One region of the Streptomyces sp. NPDC127117 genome, then DNA from elsewhere that is predicted to be linked to it. Evidence: riboswitches for the same ligand, from Rfam matches in the RefSeq annotation. Region 1 holds a riboswitch; each other region holds the start of a gene.
The links. Region 1 has a riboswitch for cyclic di-AMP ahead of ACFVH0_RS13930 (transglycosylase SLT domain-containing protein). Riboswitches for the same ligand answer to the same signal wherever they lie in the genome.

Region 2: it holds a riboswitch for cyclic di-AMP, as region 1 does, so the genes downstream of both, ACFVH0_RS19535 (M23 family metallopeptidase) here and ACFVH0_RS13930 (transglycosylase SLT domain-containing protein) in region 1, are expected to answer to the same signal.
Region 3: it holds a riboswitch for cyclic di-AMP, as region 1 does, so the genes downstream of both, ACFVH0_RS05385 (transglycosylase family protein) here and ACFVH0_RS13930 (transglycosylase SLT domain-containing protein) in region 1, are expected to answer to the same signal.
Region 4: it holds a riboswitch for cyclic di-AMP, as region 1 does, so the genes downstream of both, ACFVH0_RS37200 (M23 family metallopeptidase) here and ACFVH0_RS13930 (transglycosylase SLT domain-containing protein) in region 1, are expected to answer to the same signal.

What each region holds. Positions count from the first base shown of each region.
Region 1 is NZ_JBHXTM010000013.1:9,144-14,665, forward strand. Features, by position in the region: gene ACFVH0_RS13915 (hypothetical protein) at 1-193, shown strand, start outside; gene ACFVH0_RS13920 (TetR/AcrR family transcriptional regulator) at 205-798, opposite strand; partial or broken gene ACFVH0_RS13925 (FAD-dependent oxidoreductase) at 804-1,052, shown strand; gene ACFVH0_RS13930 (transglycosylase SLT domain-containing protein) at 1,108-1,596, opposite strand; cyclic di-AMP (ydaO/yuaA leader) riboswitch at 1,601-1,787, opposite strand; gene ACFVH0_RS13935 (ABC-F family ATP-binding cassette domain-containing protein) at 2,329-3,993, shown strand; gene ACFVH0_RS13940 (DUF305 domain-containing protein) at 4,084-4,755, opposite strand; gene ACFVH0_RS13945 (hypothetical protein) at 4,859-5,302, opposite strand; partial or broken gene ACFVH0_RS13950 (amino acid permease) at 5,476-5,522, shown strand, end outside.
Region 2 is NZ_JBHXTM010000020.1:117,288-122,809, reverse strand. Features, by position in the region: gene ACFVH0_RS19550 (GNAT family N-acetyltransferase) at 1-577, opposite strand, end outside; gene ACFVH0_RS19545 (HPr family phosphocarrier protein) at 751-1,032, shown strand; gene ACFVH0_RS19540 (GntR family transcriptional regulator) at 1,246-1,941, opposite strand; gene ACFVH0_RS19535 (M23 family metallopeptidase) at 2,167-2,988, opposite strand; cyclic di-AMP (ydaO/yuaA leader) riboswitch at 3,002-3,167, opposite strand; gene ACFVH0_RS19530 (M16 family metallopeptidase) at 3,405-4,787, opposite strand; gene ACFVH0_RS19525 (M16 family metallopeptidase) at 4,814-5,522, opposite strand, start outside.
Region 3 is NZ_JBHXTM010000004.1:83,770-89,291, reverse strand. Features, by position in the region: gene ACFVH0_RS05390 (transglycosylase family protein) at 1-961, shown strand, start outside; cyclic di-AMP (ydaO/yuaA leader) riboswitch at 1,262-1,433, shown strand; gene ACFVH0_RS05385 (transglycosylase family protein) at 1,437-2,213, shown strand; gene eno (phosphopyruvate hydratase) at 2,501-3,790, shown strand; gene ACFVH0_RS05375 (septum formation initiator family protein) at 3,988-4,458, shown strand; gene ACFVH0_RS05370 (DUF501 domain-containing protein) at 4,518-5,051, shown strand; gene ACFVH0_RS05365 (exopolyphosphatase) at 5,163-5,522, shown strand, end outside.
Region 4 is NZ_JBHXTM010000077.1:3,454-8,975, reverse strand. Features, by position in the region: gene ACFVH0_RS37210 (PrsW family intramembrane metalloprotease) at 1-628, shown strand, start outside; gene ACFVH0_RS37205 (aldo/keto reductase) at 645-1,589, opposite strand; gene ACFVH0_RS37200 (M23 family metallopeptidase) at 1,940-3,034, opposite strand; cyclic di-AMP (ydaO/yuaA leader) riboswitch at 3,046-3,198, opposite strand; gene ACFVH0_RS37195 (PP2C family protein-serine/threonine phosphatase) at 3,438-4,598, opposite strand; tRNA gene ACFVH0_RS37190 (tRNA-Met) at 4,790-4,863, opposite strand; gene ACFVH0_RS37185 (SPFH domain-containing protein) at 5,057-5,522, opposite strand, start outside.

The sequences.
Region 1 (5,522 bases):
GGTCACCGTGCAGTACAGCGGTGCGATCGACTGGTTCACCATGTCGGGCAGTCCGGTGCCGTGCTGTTCGGAGGAGGACAGCCGCCGACTGCACGACGCGGTGGTGCAGTCGGTCCGCAACGGGGCGGCGGCGACCGTGCCCGTACTGCCCCGCTCCGAGCCGGAGCAGGCGGCGGAACCCGCCCAGGAGTAACGCGTACGGGATCACCCCGGGCCGGTCGCGCCGGCTTCCTCGCCGCAGTCGCGGAGCGCCGCGGCGACCAGCCCCGCGATCTCGCCCCTCGGCACTCCCCCGCCGCCCACCGGCCGGTCGAAGACGAGTCCGTCCACACAGGTCAGCAGTGTGAGCGTGCGGCCCTCGGCGTCGGCGACGCCCTGCGCGCGCAGGAACGCCCGCACCACGTCACGGGCCGTGTTCTGTCGGGGTACGAGAATCTCGCGCAGCTCCGGGTGGCGCACGCTCCCGACCGCGCAGGCGTAGCGGGCGAGCGACCGCTGCCGCCCCTCGCCGGTCAGCCGCCGTTCGACGAAGCCGGCGAGCCCGTCCGTCAGTTCGGCGGCGGCGCGCGGCACCTGCGCCTGCTCGCCGGCCGCCTGCAACTCCGCCTGGTCCTGCGCCACGAGCCGTCGGACGAGTGCGGTGAGCAGTGCCTGCCGGGTGCGGAAGTACGCCGAGGTGGTGCCCGGCGGCAGGTCGGCCGCCCGGTCCACGGCCCGGTGGGTCAGGCCCCGCATCCCCTCATCGGCCAGCACATGGATGGCGGCATCGGCGAGGACGGTCCGTCGGTCTGCGGTCATCACCCCTGACACTGGCCGCCTCGCTCTCCGCCGGAGCCACCGTCGAGTCGGCGCTCGGCCGCTACGACGCCGAGCGCCGGCCCCGCAGCCAGGCGGTCGCGCGGGCCGCCAGGCAGGCCGGGCGGATGGGCCGGCGGCTGTCCCGTCCGCCGGCCGTCGCCCTGCGCACTACGGCCCTGCGTCTCGCGCCGTCCCGCCTCACCGTCCGCGCGATCCTCCGCCATGCCGACCGGACACCCCCGCGCCTGGGCTGACCTCGGGACGGCCCGGGCCGGGCGGTGGTGGGGTCACGCCGGCGGTGCGGTCACGTCAGTAGGCACCGAAGACGTTGTCGATGGAGCCGTACTTGGCGGCCGCGTAGTTGCACGCGGCCGTGATGTTGGCGACCGGGTCGTAGCTGTCCGACGCGGTCCCGGGCACGTGATAGGCCCGGAACGTCGGATCGATGATCTGGAGGAGGCCCTTGGAGGGCGTCCCGGCGGCGGCGTTCGAGTCCCAGTTGTTGATCGCCCTGGGGTTGCCGGACGACTCGCGCATGACGTTGCGGTGGATGCCCTCGTAGCTGCCGGGGATACCGTGCTCGGCCATCACGGCCAGCGACTGCTTGATCCAGCCGTCCAGATCGTTCGTGTACGCCGACGGCGCGGCCGGTGCGGCGGCGGTCTGCGCCGGAGCCGCCGAGGCGGTGTGGGCACCCAGCAGCGGAAGCAGCAGGGCGGCCGCGCCCGTGCCCACGGCGATGAAACCGCGGGTCAGTGTGGTGGACTTGCGACGACGGTACGTACCCGTTGCGGACATGGTGGATTCCTCTCCGTCGCCTGCGAGGTGAGCTGTCGGGTTCAGGCTGGAGATGCCTGGCCGCGCACCAGCGCGGCTTCACCCCGAGCCGTTCCGGATTCCGGACCGGCGGCTTACCTGGGTTCCCCGCTCCTGCCGTGCATGAGTGGGTCGGATTGCCGGACAGCGGCAGGATTCGGCGTTCCGTCCGGATTGACGGTGACCGTAGGCGAGAAGAGCCGGAAGGGACAAGACCCCATTTTCCGAATGCAATTCACCCACAAGATCGATTTACCGGAATTTCAGTAATCCACCTCACATCGCACAACCCGCTCCACTTGCGGGGAAAGGGAACCGAACCGCGGGGTGCGGCACGCGACAGGCAGGACGTGACTCGCGCCACGAATTCACAAAAGCGGGCATTTCGCCCAACTATTCCGGCGCCCGCCCCGGCACCCGATGACATTGCCTTTCCTTCACTCCGTCGTTTACAGTTCTGAAGTCCTGTTGTCTCCGATTGAGGTGGACGTTGCGCATCTGAGGTTCGCGAACATCGCGCCGTACGGCTTCGCCCGTACGCCCGTCACGCCGTAGCAGTGCCCCGCACTGCCCGTGACTCCGCGTGGATGCGACCTCGGTGCATGAGCCGTCCCTCGATCTCCAGGACCGTCGCACCTCCTTCCGCTGTCCGGTCGCTGCGTGGTGCTCGCATACGAAGCCCCCATCTCTGCGCTTGCGAATGCGAGGAACACCATGGCGACTCCCCCCACCCCTCACGCCTCCCTCACCTGCTCCGCCCTGACCTTCCGGTGGCCGGACGGCACCACCGTCTTCGACGGGCTCTCGCTGAGCATCGGCCGGGGCCGCGTCGGCCTCGTCGGCAACAACGGCGCGGGCAAGTCCACACTCCTGCGACTCCTCGCCGGTCAACTGCGCCCGGCCCAGGGGACGGTGACCGTCGGCGGCAGCCTCGCCCACCTTCCGCAGAACATCACCCTCGACACGACACTGCGGGTCGACCGGGCACTGGGCATCGCCGAGCGGCGTGCGGCACTGCGCGCCATCGAGGCCGGGGATGTCGACGAGAAGCACTTCGAGACGATCGGCGACGACTGGGACGTCGAGGAACGGGCCCTGGCGACGCTGGGCTCGCTCGGCCTCGGCGGCGTCGAACTCGACCGCACCGTCGGCCAGTTGTCCGGCGGGGAGACCGTCCTGCTGCGGCTGGCCGCGCTGCTGCTGGAGCGCCCCGACGTCCTGCTCCTGGACGAGCCCACCAACAACCTCGATGCGTTCGCCCGCCGCAGGCTCTACGAGGCGGTCGACACCTGGCGCTCGGGGGTGCTGATCGTGGTCAGCCATGACCGCGAACTGCTGGAGCGCGTGGACCGCATCGCCGAACTGCGCACCGGCTCGGTGAACTGGTACGGCGGCGGCTGGTCGGCGTACGAGGAGGCCGTGGCTGCCGAACAGGAGGCCGCCGGGCGGATGTTGCGGGCCGCCGAGGCCGATGTGCGCCGCCAGAAGCGCGAACTGGAGGAGACCCATATGAAGCTGGCCCGGCGCCAGAAGAACGGCCGGAAGGCGGAGGCCGAGGGCAGCCTGCCGAAGATCCTGGCCGGCCGCCGGAAGCGATCGGCGCAGGAGTCGGCGGGCAGGCTTCGCGGTGTCCACGAGGAACGTCTCAGCGAGGCGCGCGAACGCCGGGAGGAGGCCGCGGACGCGGTCCGCGACGATGCCGAGATCCGCGTGAGCCTCCCGCACACGGCGGTGCCCACCGGACGCACCGTGCTGAGCCTGCACGGCCTGCGCCCGCGGTTCGGCAGACTGCGCGAGGGCAGCCTCCAGGTGAACGGGCCCGAGCGGATCGCGCTCGTCGGCCGCAACGGCGCCGGGAAGACGACGCTGCTGCGCACGCTCACCGGTGAGCTGGCCCCGCTGTCCGGCGAGGCCAGGGCCTTCGTGCCGGTGCGGTTCCTTCCGCAGCGGCTCGATGTACTGGACGAGGAACTGAGCGTCGCGGCGAACGTGGCCCGGATGGCTCCCGGGGTCACCGACAACCACATCCGTGCCCAGCTCGCCCGCTTCCTGTTCCAGGGCAAGCGCGCGGAGCAGCCGGCGGGCACCCTGTCGGGCGGGGAACGCTTCCGTGCCGCGCTCGCGGCGACAATGCTCGCCGCACCGGCCCCGCAGCTGCTGATGATGGACGAGCCGACCAACAACCTGGACATCGCCAGTGTGCGTCAGCTGACCGGTGCGCTCGACTCCTACGAGGGGGCGCTCCTGATCGCCAGTCACGATCTGGCCTTCCTCGAATCGGTCGGCATCACCAGGTGGCTGCTGGTCGGGGAGGAGCTGCGGGAGACGAGCGCACAGGAGGTGGCCGAGCTGCTGGCGGCGCCGGAGGCCGCAGGCTGAGCGGTCGGCGGCGGGTGTCTCCCGTACCGGCCGCACCGGGAGAGGGGGGTGCGGGCCGCCGCACGGCGCGGGCCCGCACCCCTGCCGGGATCAGAGCCTGTCGATGATCTTGTTCATCTGCTCGATCTCGGCGATCTGGGCCGTGACGACGGCACCGGCGAGCTTCTTCGCTTCGGCATCGGCGCCGTTCTTCTGCTCGTCCTCGGCCATGGTGACGGCGCCCTGGTGGTGCCCGATCATGAGCTGGGCGAACTTCTTGTCGAAGTCCTTGCCCTTGGCGGCGGCCAGGTCACCCATGTCCTTGCCGGACATCATTCCGGGCATCCCCGAACCGTCCGGGCCGTGGTCCATCCCGGGCATGTCGTCCATCGCGGAGGACGAGGGCAGCGGCTTGCCCCAGGACGTCAGCCAGCCCTTCATCGTGTTGATCTCGGGGTCCTGGGCCTTCTCGATCGCGGTGGCCAGCTTCTTGATCTCGGGGTCGGCGGCGCGGCCGTCGGCCAGCTTCGCCATCTCGATGGCTTGCTGGTGGTGCGGGATCATCTGCTGCGCGAACTTCACGTCGGCATCGTTGAACTTGCCGCCGGGGGTGGCCGGTGCGGAGGCGCCGGCCGAGCCGTGGTCCATGCCGGGCATGGACGAACCGTCGGACTTCGAGCCGTCGGAGGAGCCGCAGGCGGTCAGTGCCAGCGCGAGGACTGCGACGGTGCCGGCCGCCGCGAGGGTGCGGCGCCGGGCGGTGGAGCAACGGGAAGCGGACATCACAGGTTCTTTCCGGGTGGATGCGCCACGTCCGTGGCGCGCGAAAGGGGCAGGTTCGTCCGGCCGGTCCGGCCTCGAAGGGCCGTGGAGCGGCGGAGTCCTGTCACGTCCGCGCGATGCACACCCGGAGCAGCAGCTCTCTTCCGGCGAACGGCGGTCCCCGCCGGGCCGGACCGCGTACGGCCGTACGGCGCCCGGTGAGCCCCCGGACGGCCAGGAGCACCAGGCCCAGCGCCATCAGCAGCGGCAGCACCCGGTCACGGGCATGGGTGAACACGCATGACTCGCCGTTCATCGCGGACATCGCGTCCGCCACCCGGACGGGAGCGTGCTCGCCCCGCATGGCGGAGTGGCCGGCGCTCACCGCCGTGGGCCCCGGTGGGGCCGCCGTCACGGCCATCGCGTCATGACAGCCGTCCGCGGCGCTCGCGGGTGCTCCGTGCATGAGGAACAGCCCGAGCAGGACGGCGCAGAGCAGCAGCATCCGGGAGGCTCCCGGTGTGCGTGTCCGTTCGCGATCCACGGCTGCCTCGAATTGCTCGGTCATACGGGTCGATGGGTCCTGCGGTGCGCGCCCGACGATACCCCCACCGGGTTTCCCGTCGACGCCCCGCCCCCTGCCGGACACCTCGCTCGGTCACCGTGCACCGCTGGCGACCGGAGGGGGCGACGACCACGTCGGCAGCGGCGGCGACGGGTGGACCGAAGCGCCGTCCGGGTGTGTTCGACGCCGTGGTGATCGGTCTGGGCTCGATGATCGGGGCGGC
Region 2 (5,522 bases), on a different contig from region 1:
ATTCGGCGGTCGGTTCGAGGTCCAGGGTGAGGTGGACGGAGCCGTCCTCGAAACTGCGCTGCTGGGTGTACCCGGCGTCCCGGAACACCTTGATCATCTTGTTGTTGGCCGGCAGCACCTCGGCGGCGAAGCGGCGGATGCCGCGCTCGCGGGCGACGGCCGCGATGTGTTCGAGGAGGGCCGAGGCCACACCCCGGCCCTGGTGCGCGTCCTGGACGAGGAAGGCGACCTCGGCCTGGTCGGCGGGGGCGGAGGCGGGCCTGCCCCGCTCGTCGATCCGGTCGTAGCGGACGGTCGCGATGAACTCGCCGCCGACCGTGACGGCGAGCCCCACCCGGTCGACGTAGTCGTGATGGGTGAAGCGGTGCACGTCCCGGTCGGACAGCCGAGGGTACGGGGCGAAGAACCGGTAGTACTTCGACTCGTCGGAAACCTGCTCGTAGAAGCTGACCAGCCGTTCGGCGTCGTCCGTGGTGATGGGCCTGATGCGCGCGGTGCCTCCGTCGCGGAGCACCACGTCCGCTTCCCAGTGGTCGGGATAAGCGTGATGCGGACTCTGCTCCGGCGCGGGCTGCATGGGCAAAGAGTACGGCTCCGTCAGCGGTCGCGTAGGCCTCGGGGCCGGGGCAGGCTGAGAGGGCCGATCGGCGGGTCCGCAGGCGTTACGGGCTGTTCCCGGGGTCGGCCGGAGCACCGCGCACCGCGTGAGAGACTGGTCTAGACAACTGTTGATTCGTGAAGGGCAGAACCATGGCTGAGCGCCGCGTCAACGTCGGTTGGGCCGAGGGCCTGCACGCCCGCCCCGCTTCCATCTTCGTCCGTGCCGCCACGGCTTCCGGCGTCCCCGTGACGATCGCCAAGGCCGACGGCAACCCGGTGAACGCCGCTTCCATGCTCGCGGTCCTCGGTCTCGGCGCGCAGGGTGGCGAGGAGATCGTGCTCGCCTCCGAGGCCGACAACTCCGAAGCCGCCCTGGACCGTCTGGCCAAGCTGGTCGCCGACGGACTTGAGGAACTCCCGGAGACCGTCTGAAACATCTTCCGCGAGAGAGCCGTGGCACCCTGAACCGGGTCTGCGGCTCTTTTGTTTTTCCGGTGCTTGCAGGATGAATTCCGGCACCCAGGATCCAGGCCCACGAAATCCGGGTGGAGCGGAATCCGGGCAGGGCAGAATCCAGGAAGGCAAAATCCGGACCACTCGGAATGCGCCCCGCACAATGACTTCTCTTTGTATACGGCGCGATTGTTAATGGCGGACACCCGCGGTGTTTACGGAATGTTGCGAGGTCCTCACCCGGTCGGCCCGGGGCGTGCCGGGCCGCCGTCGCAGCCGGTGCGCGGCCGCAGCCCGTTCCGCGTGGTGGGCGGCCAGCGTCCTGGCCCGTTCCGCGTCGCCGCGCGCCACCGCGTCCACGATCGCCCCGTGCTCGGCCCAGGAATCCACCGGCCGGGCGGGCTGCTCGACCGCGTACATCCAGTCGATCTTGTGCCGCAGCTGGGTGAGCAGCGCGATCAGGCCGGGGCTGCCGGAGGCCTGCGCCAGCGTCTCGTGGAACCAGCCGCCCAGTGAGCGCAGATCCTCGCCCTCGCCGCGCCGGGCCCGGTCCTGGCCGAGCCGCACGAGGCCGCGGAGCACCTTGAGGTGCGCCTCGGTGCGGCGCTGCGCGGCGCGGGCGGCGCCCAGGGGCTCCAGCAGCGTGCGGACCTCCAGGAGGTCGGCCGCCTCCAGTTCGGTGGGCTCGGCGACGCAGGCGCCCGCGTGCCGCCGGGTGACGACGAAGCCCTCGGATTCCAGGGTGCGCAGCGCCTCCCGTACCGGGACGCGGGAAACCCCGTAACGGCGGGCCAGCAACTCCTCCGTGAGACGGCTGCCGCGTTCGAAGACACCGGAGACGATGTCGTCACGGATTGCCGTGCATACCGAATGCGCCGGAATGCGCATGTCCGAACCTCCGCCTCAATCCCCGCGAAACGCGGCCGGCCGACGCCTGTTCCGCGACTCTATTGCAATGCGGCTGCATTTCCGATGCCGGGCGGAAATTCATGAATATCTTTTGGCCACGGGACGGTTCGGCGGCCGGTCGTCTCCCGCGGTCGAGGAGGCGGGCATGGCGAAGGCCCCGGCGCGCTGCCGGGGCCTTCGACGAGGTGGTGCGGTGGGCGTCGGTCAGACGTGGACGCCGTGGGCGCGCAGGTACGCGACCGGGTCCATGTCGGACCCGTACGACGGGGTCGTCCGGGCCTCGAAGTGGAGGTGCGGCCCGGTGGAGTTGCCGGTCGAGCCGGAGAGGCCGATCTGCTGGCCCGCGCCGACGCTCTGGCCGACAAAGACGCCGATCGAGGAGAGGTGGCCGTACTGCGTGTACGTGCCGTCCGTCATCCGGAGCACGATGTTGTTGCCGTACGCGCCGCCCCAGCCGGCCTCGACGACCGTGCCGGCGCCGACGGCGACGACGGAGCTGCCGGAGGCGGCGTGGAAGTCGATGCCGGAGTGGCTGCCGGAGGACCAGAGCGAGCCGCTGGACTTGTAGCCGGTGCTTACGTACGAACCCGCGACCGGGAGCTGGAAGGAGCCCAGGCGGGTGCGCTCGGCGGACCGGGCGGCGCGGGCCTTCTCGGCGCGGGCCTCGGCGGCGCGCTTCGCCTCGGCCTTGGCCTCGGCCGCCGCCTTGGCCTTTGCCTCGGCCTTCTTCTTGGCCTCGGCCTTCCGGTGGGCCTCGGCCTTCGCCTTCGCCGCGACGTCGGCCTGATGCTGCTGGGCGTCGGCCTGGGCGTCGATCCGGTCGGCGAGGGTCTTGTCGATGGCGATGACCTGGTTGAGACCGGTCTCGCTCACGGAGGGTGCGTCGGAGTCCGCCGCGAAGGCGGGAGCGGCCAGGCCGCCGATGACGCCGGTGGTGGCCAGAGCCGCGACGCCGACGGCCTTCGCGCTGCCGCGCGTCAGTCGGCTCGGGGCACGGTGCTTCCCGGTGGCACGGGTGAACGCCATGGAGTGGCTGGTCCTTTCCTTCCTTCTCGCCTACCGGGTTAGCTGACGGGTTCGGAGCAGGAAGGTCTCCTACGGACACCCCGGCCCATCCGGGCTCAGGCGTCCGATTCACCCCAGGGACTGCGTGGGTCCCCGGCTCCCCAGGCTCGCGCCTGACGGGGACTCGGCGATGACTGTCCGGTACGTCGCGGATGCGGCATACGAGTGACGGGCAGTCGAGCCGACGCTAAGCGGGGTCACTTTCATTCACCAAACGGACAGGCCATTTTGTAGCGCATCCCACAGGGCAGACAGGCAACCTTCCCCCAGAACGGACAAAAAGGAAGACCCTGGCGAGATGACACTCGCAAGGGCCTTCCTTCTGTCCTGATATGCGGCGAAATGTCGAGTTGGGACCTGTTGTGACGGGCCGGACGTCAGCCGGTGACCACCGACACCTCTCCGATGCCCAGGGCCCGGACGGGCTCCTCGATCCGTGCGGCGTCGCCGACGAGGATCGTGACCAGCCGGTCACCCGGGAAGGCGTTGACGACCGCCGCGGTCGCCTCGACCGTGCCGGTCTCCGCGAGCCGGGCGTACAGCTGCGCCTGGTAGTCGTCCGGCAGGTGCTGCTCGACCTGGTCGGCGAGGGTGCCCGCGACGGAGGCCGCCGTCTCGAACTTCAGGGGCGCCACACCCACGAGGTTCTGCACGGCCGTCTCGCGCTCCTCGTCGGTCAGGCCCTCGGCCGCCAGGGTCCGCAGGACCGTCCACAGGTCCTTCAGCGCCGGCTCGGTGGACTCGGTGTCCACCGAGCCGCTGATGGCGAGCATCGCGGCGCCGGTCGCCCCCGAGGCGGAGTCCGGGGCCGACGACCGCAGCACCTGGGCGAAGGCCCGCACGCCGTACGTGTAGCCCTTCTCCTCGCGCAGCACCCGGTCGAGCCGCGAGGTGAGGGTGCCGCCCAGGCAGTACGTGCCGAGCACCTGGGCCGGCCACACGCTGTCGTGCCGGTCGGCGCCGATCCGGCCGATCAGCAGCTGGGTCTGCACCGCGCCCGGACGGTCGACGATGACCACGCGGCCGGTGTCGTCGGCGGTGATCGGCGGGGCGGGGCGGGGTGCGGCGGCGTCTCCGGACCAGTCGCCGAGGGTGTCGGCGAGCAGGGCGTCCAGGTCGATGCCGGTGAGGTCCCCGACTACCACGGCGGTCGCCGTGGACGGCCGGACGTGGGCGTCGAAGAACGCGCGCACGGCCGCCGAGTCGATCCGCGCCACCGTCTCCTCGGTGCCCTGGCGCGGGCGGGACATCCGCGCCGTGGCCGGGAACAGCTCCTTGGAGAGCTGCTTGGCGGCACGCCGGGCCGGGTTGGCCTGCTCGTGCGGGATCTCGTCGAGCCGGTTGCGTACCAGCCGCTCGATCTCGCTCTCGGCGAAGGCGGGCGCCCGCAGCGCCTCGGCCACCAGCGCGAGGGCCTTGGCCAGCCGGGAGGCGGGGACCTCCAGGGAGACCCGGACACCGGGGTGGTCGGCGTGCGCGTCGAGGGTGGCGCCGCAGCGCTCCAGCTCGGCGGCGAACTCCTCGGCGGTGTGCTTGTCGGTGCCTTCGTTCAGCGCCCGCGACATGATCGTGGCCACGCCGTCGAGACCCTCGGGCTCGGCGTCCAGCGGGGCGTCGAGGAAGATCTCGACGGCCACGACCTGCTGGCCGGGGCGGTGGCAGCGCAGCACCGTGAGGCCGTTGGGCAGGGCGCCGCGCTCGGGCGCGGGGAAGGCCCAGGGGCGGGCGACGCCGGGGGCCGGCTGCGGGTGGTACTGCATCGAAACTCCAGTCGCGGCAGCGTCGGTCACTGGTCCGCCCCTTCGTGCGCGTCGGTGTCGGTCTCGTCGGTGTCCGCCGCGTCCGCGGGCTCGGCCGGTTCGACCGGCTCGTAGACCAGCACCGCGCGGTTGTCGGGACGCAGCTGGGCCTTGGCGGCCGCCTGCACCTCCTCCGCGGTGACGTCGAGCACCCGCTGAACGGCGGTCAGGGCGAGCTGCGGGTCGCCGAACAGCACGGCGAACCGGCACAGTTCGTCGGCACGGCCGGCGACCGTACCCAGGCGGTCCAGCCACTCGCGCTCCAACTGGGCCTGCGCGCGCTCCATTTCCTCGGGCGTGGGGCCGTCGGCGGCGAACCGGGCGAGCTCCTCGTCGACCGCGGCCTCGACCTGCGGCACCTCGACGCCGCCGGACATCTTGACGTCCAGCCAGCCCAGCGAGGGCGCGCCGGCCAGCCGCAGCAGCCCGAACCCGGCCGCCACGGCCGTACGGTCACGGCGGACCAGGCGGTTGTGCAGCCGCGACGACTCGCCGCCGCCGAGCACGGTCAGCGCGAGGTCCGCCGCGTCGCACTCGCGGGTGCCGTCGTGCGGCAGCCGGTAGGCGGCCATCAGCGCCCGCGCCGGGACCTCCTCACGCACTTCCTCGCGCAGCTGCTCGCCGATGATCTCCGGGAGCGTGCCGTCGCGCGGCGGCTGCTTGCCGTCGTGGGACGGGATGGAGCCGAAGTACTTC
Region 3 (5,522 bases), on a different contig from region 1:
CGGCAGACACCGTCGCCCCCGTCAGGCACCCGCCATCGTCGTCGCCGCGGGCGTGACCGGATCGGCCATCGCCATCCCGCTGCTCGGCGCGTCCGGTGCGCACGCGGCCGACGCCACGACCTGGGACCGGGTGGCCGAGTGCGAGAGCGGCGGCATGTGGAGCGCCGATTTCGGCAACGGCCACTACGGCGGCCTTCAGTTCTCGCAGGAGACCTGGAAGGCGTACGGCGGTGAGGCGTACGCGGAGCGCGCCGACCTGGCCAGCCGGGCGCAGCAGATAGCGGTGGCCCAGAAGGTGCTGGACGACCGGGGCCCGAAGGCCTGGCCCAGCTGTGCGGTCATCTCCGGCCTCGCCGTGGACGGGACGCTGCCGGGGGTGGACCCGGGTTCCGTGCCCGCCGACGACCCGACCGGGAACGCGAAGCCGGCTGACGACGCGTCGGCGGACCCGTCCGGCGACGCCACACCGTCCGACAGCGCCTCCGACGGTACGGACGCCGTTGACGGCGCGGACGGCTCGGAGAAGGGCGACGAGCCGTCAGGGAAGACCTCGCCGTCCCCGAAGCCCACGGCCTCGACCACCCCGTCCCCCGACGCGTCCACCGACGTCCCCTCCGGGGCGCCCGGCGACGCGTCAGGCTCGCCCGACGCGTCCGGCGGCACGGGCGGCAAGCACCGCGGCGCGCCGGCCCCCGAGCAGGGCGGCGGTACGGACGGCGGCGGCCGTGAGGCGGGCCGTCATGCCTCGCGCGGCGGCAACGACGCACGCGACACGACCGACACGCCCGCCGACGGCACGTACACCGTTCGCGTCGGCGACAACCTGTGGGCGATTGCTGATGCACAGAAGGTCCCCGGTGGCTGGCCCGCGCTCTACGAGGCCAACAAGGGTGCCGTCGGCGCCGACCCGGACCTCATCCTCCCTGGCCAGAGCCTCGATCTCGATGTGAAGGCCAAGTGAGGGCAGTCTGATAATCGACTAAAAACGCCCTCGAAACCGGGGTAGTTCAGGGACCTATGTCCGCTTATGCGTAAGTGAGACATGGGTCTCTTTGCGTCAACTGGCGTGTCGCGTCCGGGGAGCCCTTCCGCATCGTGCCCCACCTGCGGAAACGATGGTTCTTCAGATGCAAGTAGGGGCTTATTGTCCGATGTGTCCATCTTTGAATGTGGGGGTTGCGTATGTTTACGGTCGGAACCGCTCGCACCGCGGGCCCCGTCGACCGTCACGCCGAATCCTGCCGTCGGTCGAAGGGAACAGACGCGTAAAGCGCCGTAGGCAGGAGCGGGGGACCCAGGTAAGCGCCGGGCCCGATCGTCGAAAGACGCATCAGGACCGGCTTGGGGTGAAGTCGCGTGCTAGGACGTGCGACCGGGCAACTCACTTGGCCCGAACCCGACAGCTCACCTCGTAGGCGTCGGTGAGGAGAAGTTCCATGCTGCTTTCCAGCAAGGGCAAGCACCGCCGCCCGTCCAAGGCCGTCCGTATCGCCACGCTCGCCGGTGTCGCCGGTGCCGCAGTCGCCGTGCCCCTGATGGGTGCGACCAGCGCCTCCGCCGCCTCCGTCGCCACCTGGGACGCCGTCGCCCAGTGCGAGTCCGGTGGCAACTGGTCCATCAACACCGGCAATGGCTACTACGGCGGTCTGCAGTTCTCGCAGTCCAGCTGGGCCGCCGCCGGCGGTACGCAGTACGCCGCCCGTGCCGACCTGGCCACCAAGGCCCAGCAGATCGCCACCGCCGAGAAGCTCCTCGACATGCAGGGCCCGGGTGCCTGGGCCTGCGCCGGCGCCGGCGGCCTGACCAACGACGGCGTCGACCCGGGCGTCGACACCGGCTCCTCGAACTCCTCCTCGAACTCCACCGCGAGCTCCGGCGCCTCCGAGCAGCAGAGCGCCCCGAAGCAGCAGTCGCAGCCGACCCAGCAGGCCCAGCCGAAGCCGGCCGAGCGCACCGAGGCCCCCGCCGCCTCCCGCTCGGACCGCTCCGCCGCCCCGCAGGCCGAGTCGAAGAAGACCGTCACCACCCCGACCGGCGAGAAGGTCGAGAAGGGCGACGGCGAGTACAAGGTCGTCTCCGGCGACTCGCTGAGCAAGATCGCCGCCGACAACAAGGTCGAGGGCGGCTGGCAGCAGCTGTTCGAGCTGAACAAGGACATCGTCAAGGACGCCGACCTGATCTACCCGGGTCAGCAGCTGCACCTGACGAAGTAGTCGCGGCTCGCTCCTCCCCGAGCATCACCCCGGCCCGGCGCGCATCCCCGTGTGCGCCGGACCGGGGCGTTGCCGTTCGTGCTCGGGGGAGCGCCGGATCGTTCATTTGTTGTAGTTACCGACCAGTATGTTTCTGGCTGTTTGTCCGGCAATGTGTGCCCTCGGGTCCTTTTTCGTCCCAGGGGTCGGGCGGTCGGCCGACTGATCGGGCCGGGCCGGTTAGGCTCTTGTCGCAAGGCCAAAGCGACCCTGCACAATCAGCGTCATATCCCAGAAGGAGATGCCTCGTGCCGTCCATCGACGTCGTCGTAGCCCGGGAAATCCTCGACTCCCGCGGAAACCCCACGGTCGAGGTAGAGGTCGGCCTCGACGACGGCAGCACGGGCCGTGCTGCCGTTCCGTCCGGCGCCTCCACCGGAGCGTTCGAGGCCATTGAGCTTCGCGACGGTGACCCCAACCGCTACCAGGGCAAGGGCGTCGAGAAGGCCGTTCTCGCCGTGATCGAGCAGATCGGCCCGGAGCTCGTCGGCTACGACGCCACCGAGCAGCGGCTGATCGACCAGGCGATGTTCGACCTCGACGCCACCGAGAACAAGGGCTCGCTCGGCGCCAACGCCATCCTCGGTGTCTCGCTGGCCGTCGCCCACGCCGCCTCCGAGGCCTCGGACCTGCCGCTCTTCCGCTACCTCGGCGGCCCGAACGCGCACCTGCTGCCCGTTCCGATGATGAACATCCTCAACGGCGGCTCGCACGCCGACTCCAACGTGGACATCCAGGAGTTCATGATCGCGCCGATCGGCGCGGAGTCCTTCTCCGAGGCGCTGCGCTGGGGTGCCGAGGTCTACCACACGCTGAAGAAGGTCCTGAAGACCAAGGGCCTGTCGACCGGTCTCGGCGACGAGGGCGGCTTCGCGCCGAACCTGGAGTCGAACCGCGCCGCCCTCGACCTCATCGTCGAGGCCATCAAGGAAGCCGGCTACGTCCCGGGCAAGGACATCGCGCTGGCGCTCGATGTCGCCGCGTCCGAGTTCTACAAGGACGGCAAGTACGAGTTCGAGGGCAAGTCCCGCTCGGCCGCCGAGATGACCGAGTACTACGAGGAGCTCGTCTCCGCGTACCCGCTGGTCTCCATCGAGGACCCGCTGTACGAGGACGACTGGGCCGGCTGGAAGGTCATCACCGACAAGCTCGGCGCCAAGGTGCAGATCGTCGGCGACGACCTCTTCGTCACCAACCCGGAGCGGCTGGCCCGCGGCATCGAGGAGGGCTCCGCCAACGCCCTGCTCGTCAAGGTCAACCAGATCGGCTCGCTGACCGAGACCCTGGACGCCGTCGAGCTGGCCCAGCGCAACGGCTTCAAGTGCATGATGTCGCACCGCTCCGGCGAGACCGAGGACGTCACCATCGCCGACCTCGCGGTCGCGGTGAACTGCGGCCAGATCAAGACCGGCGCCCCGGCCCGCTCGGACCGCGTCGCCAAGTACAACCAGCTGCTGCGCATCGAGGAGATCCTCGACGACGCCGCGGTGTACGCGGGCCGCTCGGCGTTCCCGCGGTTTCGCTCCGCGAACCAGTAGGCACAGCGCTCCGCGAACCAGTAGGCACAGCGCTCCGCGAACCAGTAGGCACAGCGCTCCGCGAACCAGTAGGCACAGCGAGGGCTGATCATCCCTTTCGGCCCGTCAGGGGCCCGAAGGCCATGGCGTCCGTCCGTCCCCGCACTCGGTCCCGTACCGTGTGCGGGGACGGACGTGCGTAGTGGGGAGGCGGAGACATGGCCGCGAAGGACCGGGACCGGTTCTCCACCGCGACCCGGCTGCGACTGCTCGGCGAGCAGACCGCGGCCCGTGTCTACCGGTCCCAGAACCGCCGCCAGGCCCGCCGCTCACGGCTCACCGGCCGGGCGGCGTTCCTCGCGCTGGTCGTCTGCTCGCTGGTGGTCGTGCTCGCGTACCCGATGCGGCAGTACGTCTCGCAGCGGGACGAGATCGCCGACCAGCAGCGGCGGGCGCAGGACGCCAAGGCCCGTACCGAGGAGCTGCGCGACGAGAAGGCGCGCCTCCAGGACGATGCGTACATCCGGCAGCTGGCCCGTACGCACCTGCACTACCTTCTTCCCGGGGAGACCGGTTATACGGTGATCGACCCCGACGCGGTCAAGGAGCGCGAGGGCAGGACCGGCGAGTCCGGCCGGCCGTGGCACTCCAACCTCTGGGACGGCGTCGACAGCGCCGACCGCGACTGACTCTCTTCATCCATCTGCAGAACCGCAGTTCGAGCAGCCCGATCAGAACCTAGGCAGGCATGGAAACGCCCCCTCCCCAGACCGAGTCCACCGCGCCCACCGAGGCGGACATCGCCGCGTTCCAGCAGCAGCTGGGGCGTCCGCCGCGCGGTCTGCGCGCGATCGCGCACCGCTGCCCGTGCGGCAACCCGGACGTGGTCGAGACGCAGCCCCGGCTGGAGGACGGTACGCCGTTCCCGACGACGTACTACCTGACGTGCCCGCGTGCCGCTTCCGCGATCGGCACGCTGGAGGCGAACGGGGTCATGAAGGAGATGACCGAGCGCCTCGGTACGGACCCCGAGCTGGCCGCCGCGTACCGGGCCGCGCACGAGGACTACATCGCCCGGCGTGACGCGATCGAGGTGCTGGAGGGCTTTCCGAGCGCGGGGGGCATGCCGGACCGGGTGAAGTGCCTGCACGTACTGGTGGGGCACTCGCTGGCCGCGGGGCCGGGGGTGAACCCGCTGGGGGACGAGGCGATCGCGATGCTGCCGGAGTGGTGGCGCAAGGGGCCGTGCGTCTCGCCGTGCGGCGCGCCGGACGAGGGCTGACCGTTCCTCCGGGGGCTCCGCCCCCGCACCCCCGCTCCTCGATCGCCGGAGGGGCTGGAATTGCTCCTCGATTGCCGGAGGGGCTTTGTCTGCTTTATTTGGGAGTGCTTCATGACCCGCGTGGCCGCCATCGACTGCGGTACCAACTCCATCCGTCTGCTCGTCGCCGACGCGGATCCGTCGACCGGTGAGTTCGTCGAGCTCGACCGGCGGATGGAGATCGTCCGGCTCGGGCAGGGCGTCGACCGTACCGGCCGGCTCGCCCCCGAGGCGCTGGAGCGGACGTTCGCGGCCTGCCGGCAGTACGCGACGGTGATCAAGGAGCACGGGGCGCAGCGGATCCGCTTCGTCGCCACCTCCGCCTCCCGCGACGCGGAGAACCGGGACGACTTCGTCCGCGGGGTGCTGGAGATCCTGGGCGTCGAGCCCGAGGTGATCAGCGGTGACCAGGAGGCCGAGTTCTCCTTCACC
Region 4 (5,522 bases), on a different contig from region 1:
GCTGCGCACGCTCGCCGCCGAGCTGCCCGCCTACGCGGCGGCGGGCTGGCTGAGCCCGGCGGAACCGCTCGCCCTCTCCTCCATGCGGGCCCGCGGCCTGGCCCGCGACGCGGCACGCCGCCAGTACGCCGTCGCGGCCCGGGGAAGCCGGTACACCCCGTACGGGCCCGGCTGGGCACCCGGATCCGTACCGGGAGCGATGCCCGGCTCCATGCCAGGTCCCTCTGCCCGGGCAACGACGCAGGCGAAGGCCGCGGCGCAGGCCGCGGAGGCCCACGGGAAGGCGGCCGCCCGCGCCGTCGCCGAGTACGAATCGTTCGCGACCTCACTGGCCGCGCTGCGACTCCAGGCCCGCCGCGGTACGGCCGGCCCCGACTTCGCCGAACGCGAGCTGGAACTGCTGCACCACCTCTGGCAGCGCAGGGAGGTGGCCGCCCCCGCCCTGACGTACGCGGCGCAGGCGACGGGACTCCTGCGCCCCCACCGCCTGCCGCCGCTCCCGTACGCCCAGCAGTTCACTCCGCAGTTCACTCCGCACACGCAGTACGGCGGCCCCGGCCCCGGCCCCGGCCCCGGCCCCGGCCCCGGCTACAACCCTTATCGGATGCCGCAGCAGCCACCGCAATAGGCCCTGTCCCGACGGATCAGGCGGATGCCTCGGTGAGTTCTGCCAGTTCCTGCTCGGTCAGCGTGAGGTCCGCGACGGCCAGCAGCGCGGGCAGCTGCTCGACCGTACGGGCCGAGGCGATCGGCGCGACCACGGTCGGCCGGGACGCGAGCCAGGCCAGCGCGACGGTCGCGATCTGCGCATCGCGCTCCTTGGCGACCTTGTCCAGCGCGGCCAGGACCTTCTGTCCCCGCTCCGACTCCAGGTGCTGCCGGGCACCCTCCGCCCGCGCGCTCTCCACCGAGGAGCCCGGACGGTATTTGCCGGTGAGGAAGCCGGAGGCCAGGGCGAAGTACGGCACGACGCCGAGCCCGGCACGGGCCGCCGTGTCCTGGAGCTCGCCCTCGTAGGTGTCGCGGGAGACCAGGTTGTAGTGCGGCTGAAGGGCGACGTAGCGGGCCAGGCCCTCGCGCTCCGAGAAGTCCAGGGACGCCTGGAGCCGCTCGGGGCCGATGTTGGAGGCGGCGATCTCCCGGACCTTGCCCTCCTTCACCAGCTGGTCCAGGGCGGTGATGATGTCCTCGACCGGCACGGTCTCGTCGTCGAAGTGCGTGTAGTACAGGTCGATGTGGTCGGTGCCGAGCCGGCGCAGCGATTCCTCGGCCGCGGCCTTGATGTTGGCGGGAGCGAGCCCCTTGTACTGGGGGTGGGTACTGACCTTCGTGGCGACGACGATGTCGGAGCGGTTGCCGCGTGCGGCGAGCCACTTGCCGATGACGGTCTCGGACTCGCCGCCCTCGTTGCCCGGAACCCAGGCCGAGTACCCGTCGGCGGTGTCGATGAAGTTGCCGCCGCCCGCGGCGTACGCGTCCAGCACGGCGAACGACTGCGCCTCATCGGCGGTCCAGCCGAAGACGTTGCCGCCGAGAGCGAGCGGGAAGACCTGAAGGTCGGAAGTGCCCAGCTTACGAAGAGAAGTCATAAGTGAAGCAACGGATTCCGGTGAGCCCGCTATTCCGGAATTCCGGATCCCGACTGCTCCAGGAACTCACCGCGCCCCCCTTCACGCCCCACCGCCCACAAACAGACCGGCAGCCCTGACGTCGGGGGGTGAGCGTCAGGACTGCCGGGGTTCATCGGCCGGCGAACCGGCTCGGACCGAGCGCCCCACGAGACGGGCGGGACAGGCGCCACTTCAAGGGGCGGGCGCCGACTCAAGAGGCAGGCGCCGACTCAAGAGGCAGGCGCCGTCTCAGCCCGGCGGGCGCCGCCTCAGCCCGGCGGGCGCCGACTCAGCGGGACGGGCGCCGACTCAGCGGGACGGGCGCCGACTCAAGGGTTGAGGCCCTTGCCACGGAGCCAGGCCATCGGGTCGATGCCCGTGCCGCCGGCGGTGTGGACCTCCAGGTGGAGGTGCGGTCCCGTCACGTTGCCGGTCGCGCCGACCCGGCCGATGGTCTCGCCGGTGGTGACCTTCTGGCCGACGCTGACGCCGATCGAGGACTGGTGGCAGAACCACAGCTCCGTACCGTCGTCGAGTTCGAGCACCGTGCGGTAGCCGTACGCGCCGGACCAGCCGGCCGACTTGACCGTGCCGCCGTGGATGGCCTTGATCGGGGTGCCGGTCGGGGCCGCGAAGTCGAGGCCCGTGTGGTAGCCGGAGGACCACATCGAGCCGGCCTCGCCGAAGGTCGAGGTGATCGTGTACGAGGAGGTCGGGATGGCGTAGCTGGCGGCGAGCTTGGCGAGCCGCAGCGCCTCCGCCTTCTTCTTGGCCTCCTCCTCCGCCTTCTTCTTCTCGGCGGCGGCCTTGGCCTCGGCCTCGTCCTGCTGCTTCTTGGCCTCGGCGGCCGCCTTCTCCGCCGCCTTCTTCTCCTCGGCCGCCTTGGCCTCGGCGTCGGCGGCGTCCTGCTGCTGCTCGGCCTGCTGGAGGATGCGGGCGCGGAGCGCCTCGCCCGCGTCCGTCGTGCCCTGCTCGGCCTCGGCGGTGGTGATGCCGGCGGTGGTGAGCGGGGCGGTGGCGGCCGTGACCTCGGTCCTGTCGGCCTCGGACTCGTCGGAGAACAAGGCACCCACGCCGGGAAGGGACTTGGCGTCGGGGAGGTGGTCCGTGATCGAGTCGGGCACGGAGATGGAGACCGGCGGCTTGCTCTGCGCGGTGGCCATGCCACCCGCGCCGACCGCCGCTATGACGCCGACACCCAGCACCGTGGAGCTGCGGGCGAGCCCGTTGCGCTGCTTGGCGACGCGGTGCCTGCCGCGCACGGGGCGGACGGACTCCTCGGTGGGGTTCCACTCGTCCCAGTCACGGTCGGGCTCACCGGTGAACCCGCCCGTGAAATTGCCGGTGAAGTCGCCGCCGGGCTCGGTGCCGTAGTCGTGATCGAACCGGGACGGGGCCTCGGGGGCAGGCTTGTTGGACGCCACGGGGGCGCACTCCTTTCCTTCCTTCTCGCCTACCGGGTTAGCTGACGGGTTCGGAGCAGGAAGGTCTCCTACGGGCCCCTCTGCCTCTCACGAGACACAGATGCCCGATTCACCCCATGTAGGTGGTTCCCCGGTTCCCTTGCGGAATTCGGCGCTCGCGCACGGTGCCGCCACTGACGACGGCTGGGACGACCGCGCTGCGTTATCGAACGTTAATAGACACCGGGGCCGTATTCCAAGCTGTTCCAACTGATCGTTCACTTCTTTGGCCTGGACTTTACGGGACACAAGCGGGTGGAATCGGACGAGTTGACCGACCCTCAGTCACTACCCTGATTCTGACGTTGCGTCAAATGTTATGCGGAGCGGCGCCCTTCGATCACACACGGTGGCACCTCCGCCGTCACGCCCCCTCGGCACCGACGATCGGCACGGTCCTTCTCCGGTCCGGCTGCCCCTCCGCCGGACGTACGACCGCGAGCAGCGCCATGTCGTCGGTCGATTCGCCGCCCGTGTGCAGCCGTACGTCATCGGTCAGGGCGGACAGCAACTCCTCGGGCCCCGGGAAGATCCGCCCGCGCAGCCGGGCCGCCGGATCGTAGAAGACTCCCTCGGCGTTCCGTGCCTCGGAGAGGCCGTCCGTGTAGAGGAGCAGGGTCGTCCCGGCCGGCAGATCCCACTCGTCCGTGCACTCCGGCCATGCCCCCAGGTCCATCCCGAGCGGCAGCGCGGGCACCGACGGCTTCAGCACCTCCAGCGCCCCGTCCGGATGCAGCAGGATCGGTTCGGGGTGACCGCGGTTGACGATCCGTACCCGGGACAGTCCGGACGGGATCTCGGCCAGCACGGCGGTGATGAACCCTTCGAGCACGTCGAGCCCGCCCTGTCGCGCCTCCTCCCGGGCCAGCGCCCGCTCCAGCCGCCCCGCCACGCCCTCCAGCGAGGCTTCCTGCTCGGCCGCCTCGCGGAACGCCCCGATGACCACCGCCACCGTCTCCACGGCGGCGAGCCCCTTCCCCCGCACGTCCCCGACCACCAGCCGCACCCCCCACGGGGTGTCCGACACGGCGAACAGGTCACCGCCGATGAACTCGTCCGCCTGCGCCGCCTCGTAGCGGGCCGCGACCTGCAGTCCGCCGGTCCGGTCGGCCGGCTTCGGCAGCACCGCGCGCATGGCGGTCTCCGCGATGAACCGCGCGGAGGCCAGCTGCTCGTTGCCCCGCCGCACGACCCCGTTGATCACGACCGCGAGGACCGAGACCGTGGCCAGGGTCAGCAGTTCGATCAGCGGCACGGCCTCGGGCAGCGTGCTGCTGTACAGCCGCAGCACGATGACGGCCAGCATCGAGGCGATACCGGTGCGGATGGTGCTGGCCAGCGAGAAGAACGGGGCGGCGATCAGCGGAGCGGCCACGAACAGCGGGATGGCAGTGAAGGCCGGCGGGGTGAAGATGTCGAACAGCAGCCCGCCGAGAATCATCAGGGGAGGCAGCGCGCGTACGAACTGCCGGGTGCGGGCACCGCTCCCGGCATGCTCGCCGCGCCGCTTCTCCCGCTTCCACACCTGTGGTCTCCTGCCCGGTACGCGCGCGGCTGCGGACGGTACCGCGCCCCACCCCCAGGCTCGCCGGACCGGAACGAAGCGGCGACTCCTCATCGGCCAATGGGGGGACATGTGCGCTGCGGCTCGCATGCCACGCGGCGAAACGAATCAGGCCCGGCACGCTGCGTGCGTGCCGGGCCTGAATTCTTCAGTAGCGGGGACAGGATTTGAACCTGCGACCTCTGGGTTATGAGCCCAGCGAGCTACCGAGCTGCTCCACCCCGCGTCGGTGAACACAACTCTACGGCATCCCCGGAGCCCTTTTGACCACTCGGGTTCGCCCGCCCTTCATCCGCCCACATCCGCCCCTTCGTCCCGCCCTTCACCCCACTCTTCGTCCCGTCCCTCGTCCCGCCCCTTCGTCCCGCCCTTCACCCCACTCTTCGTCCCGTCTCGCGTCCCGCCTTCGCCGAGCCGCTTCAGGACGACTGGTTCGTCTCGGAGATACGGGGCACGGAATCGGCCTTCCCGTGGACGGCCGGCTGCTTCACCGGGTTCGCACCGCGTTGCAGGGAGTGGAGGATCGCCAGCCCCTGGCCGACGACGCCCGCCGCCATCTCGTTGACGCCATTGGTGCCGTTGAGGACGGTGAGGTCGGCGCCGGACATACCCCTGGCAGCCGCGTCGGCCAGCGCGGGCAGGTTCTCCACGATGCGGTTGGCCGCGATGAGCTCCTGGTTGCCGTCACGCAGCGACGCGGCGCGCACACTGTTGGCGTCCGCCTGCGCCTGGGCGAGGGCCCGCTCGGTGTACGCGTTGCCGTCGGCCTCGAACTTGACCCGGTCACGAGCCGCCTCCGCCAGGGTGCGCTGCCGGTACGCCTCGGCGTCCGCCGGGCGCCGGACCTCGGCCTCCAGCCGTTGGGCGGCGAGTGCGGCCTGACGC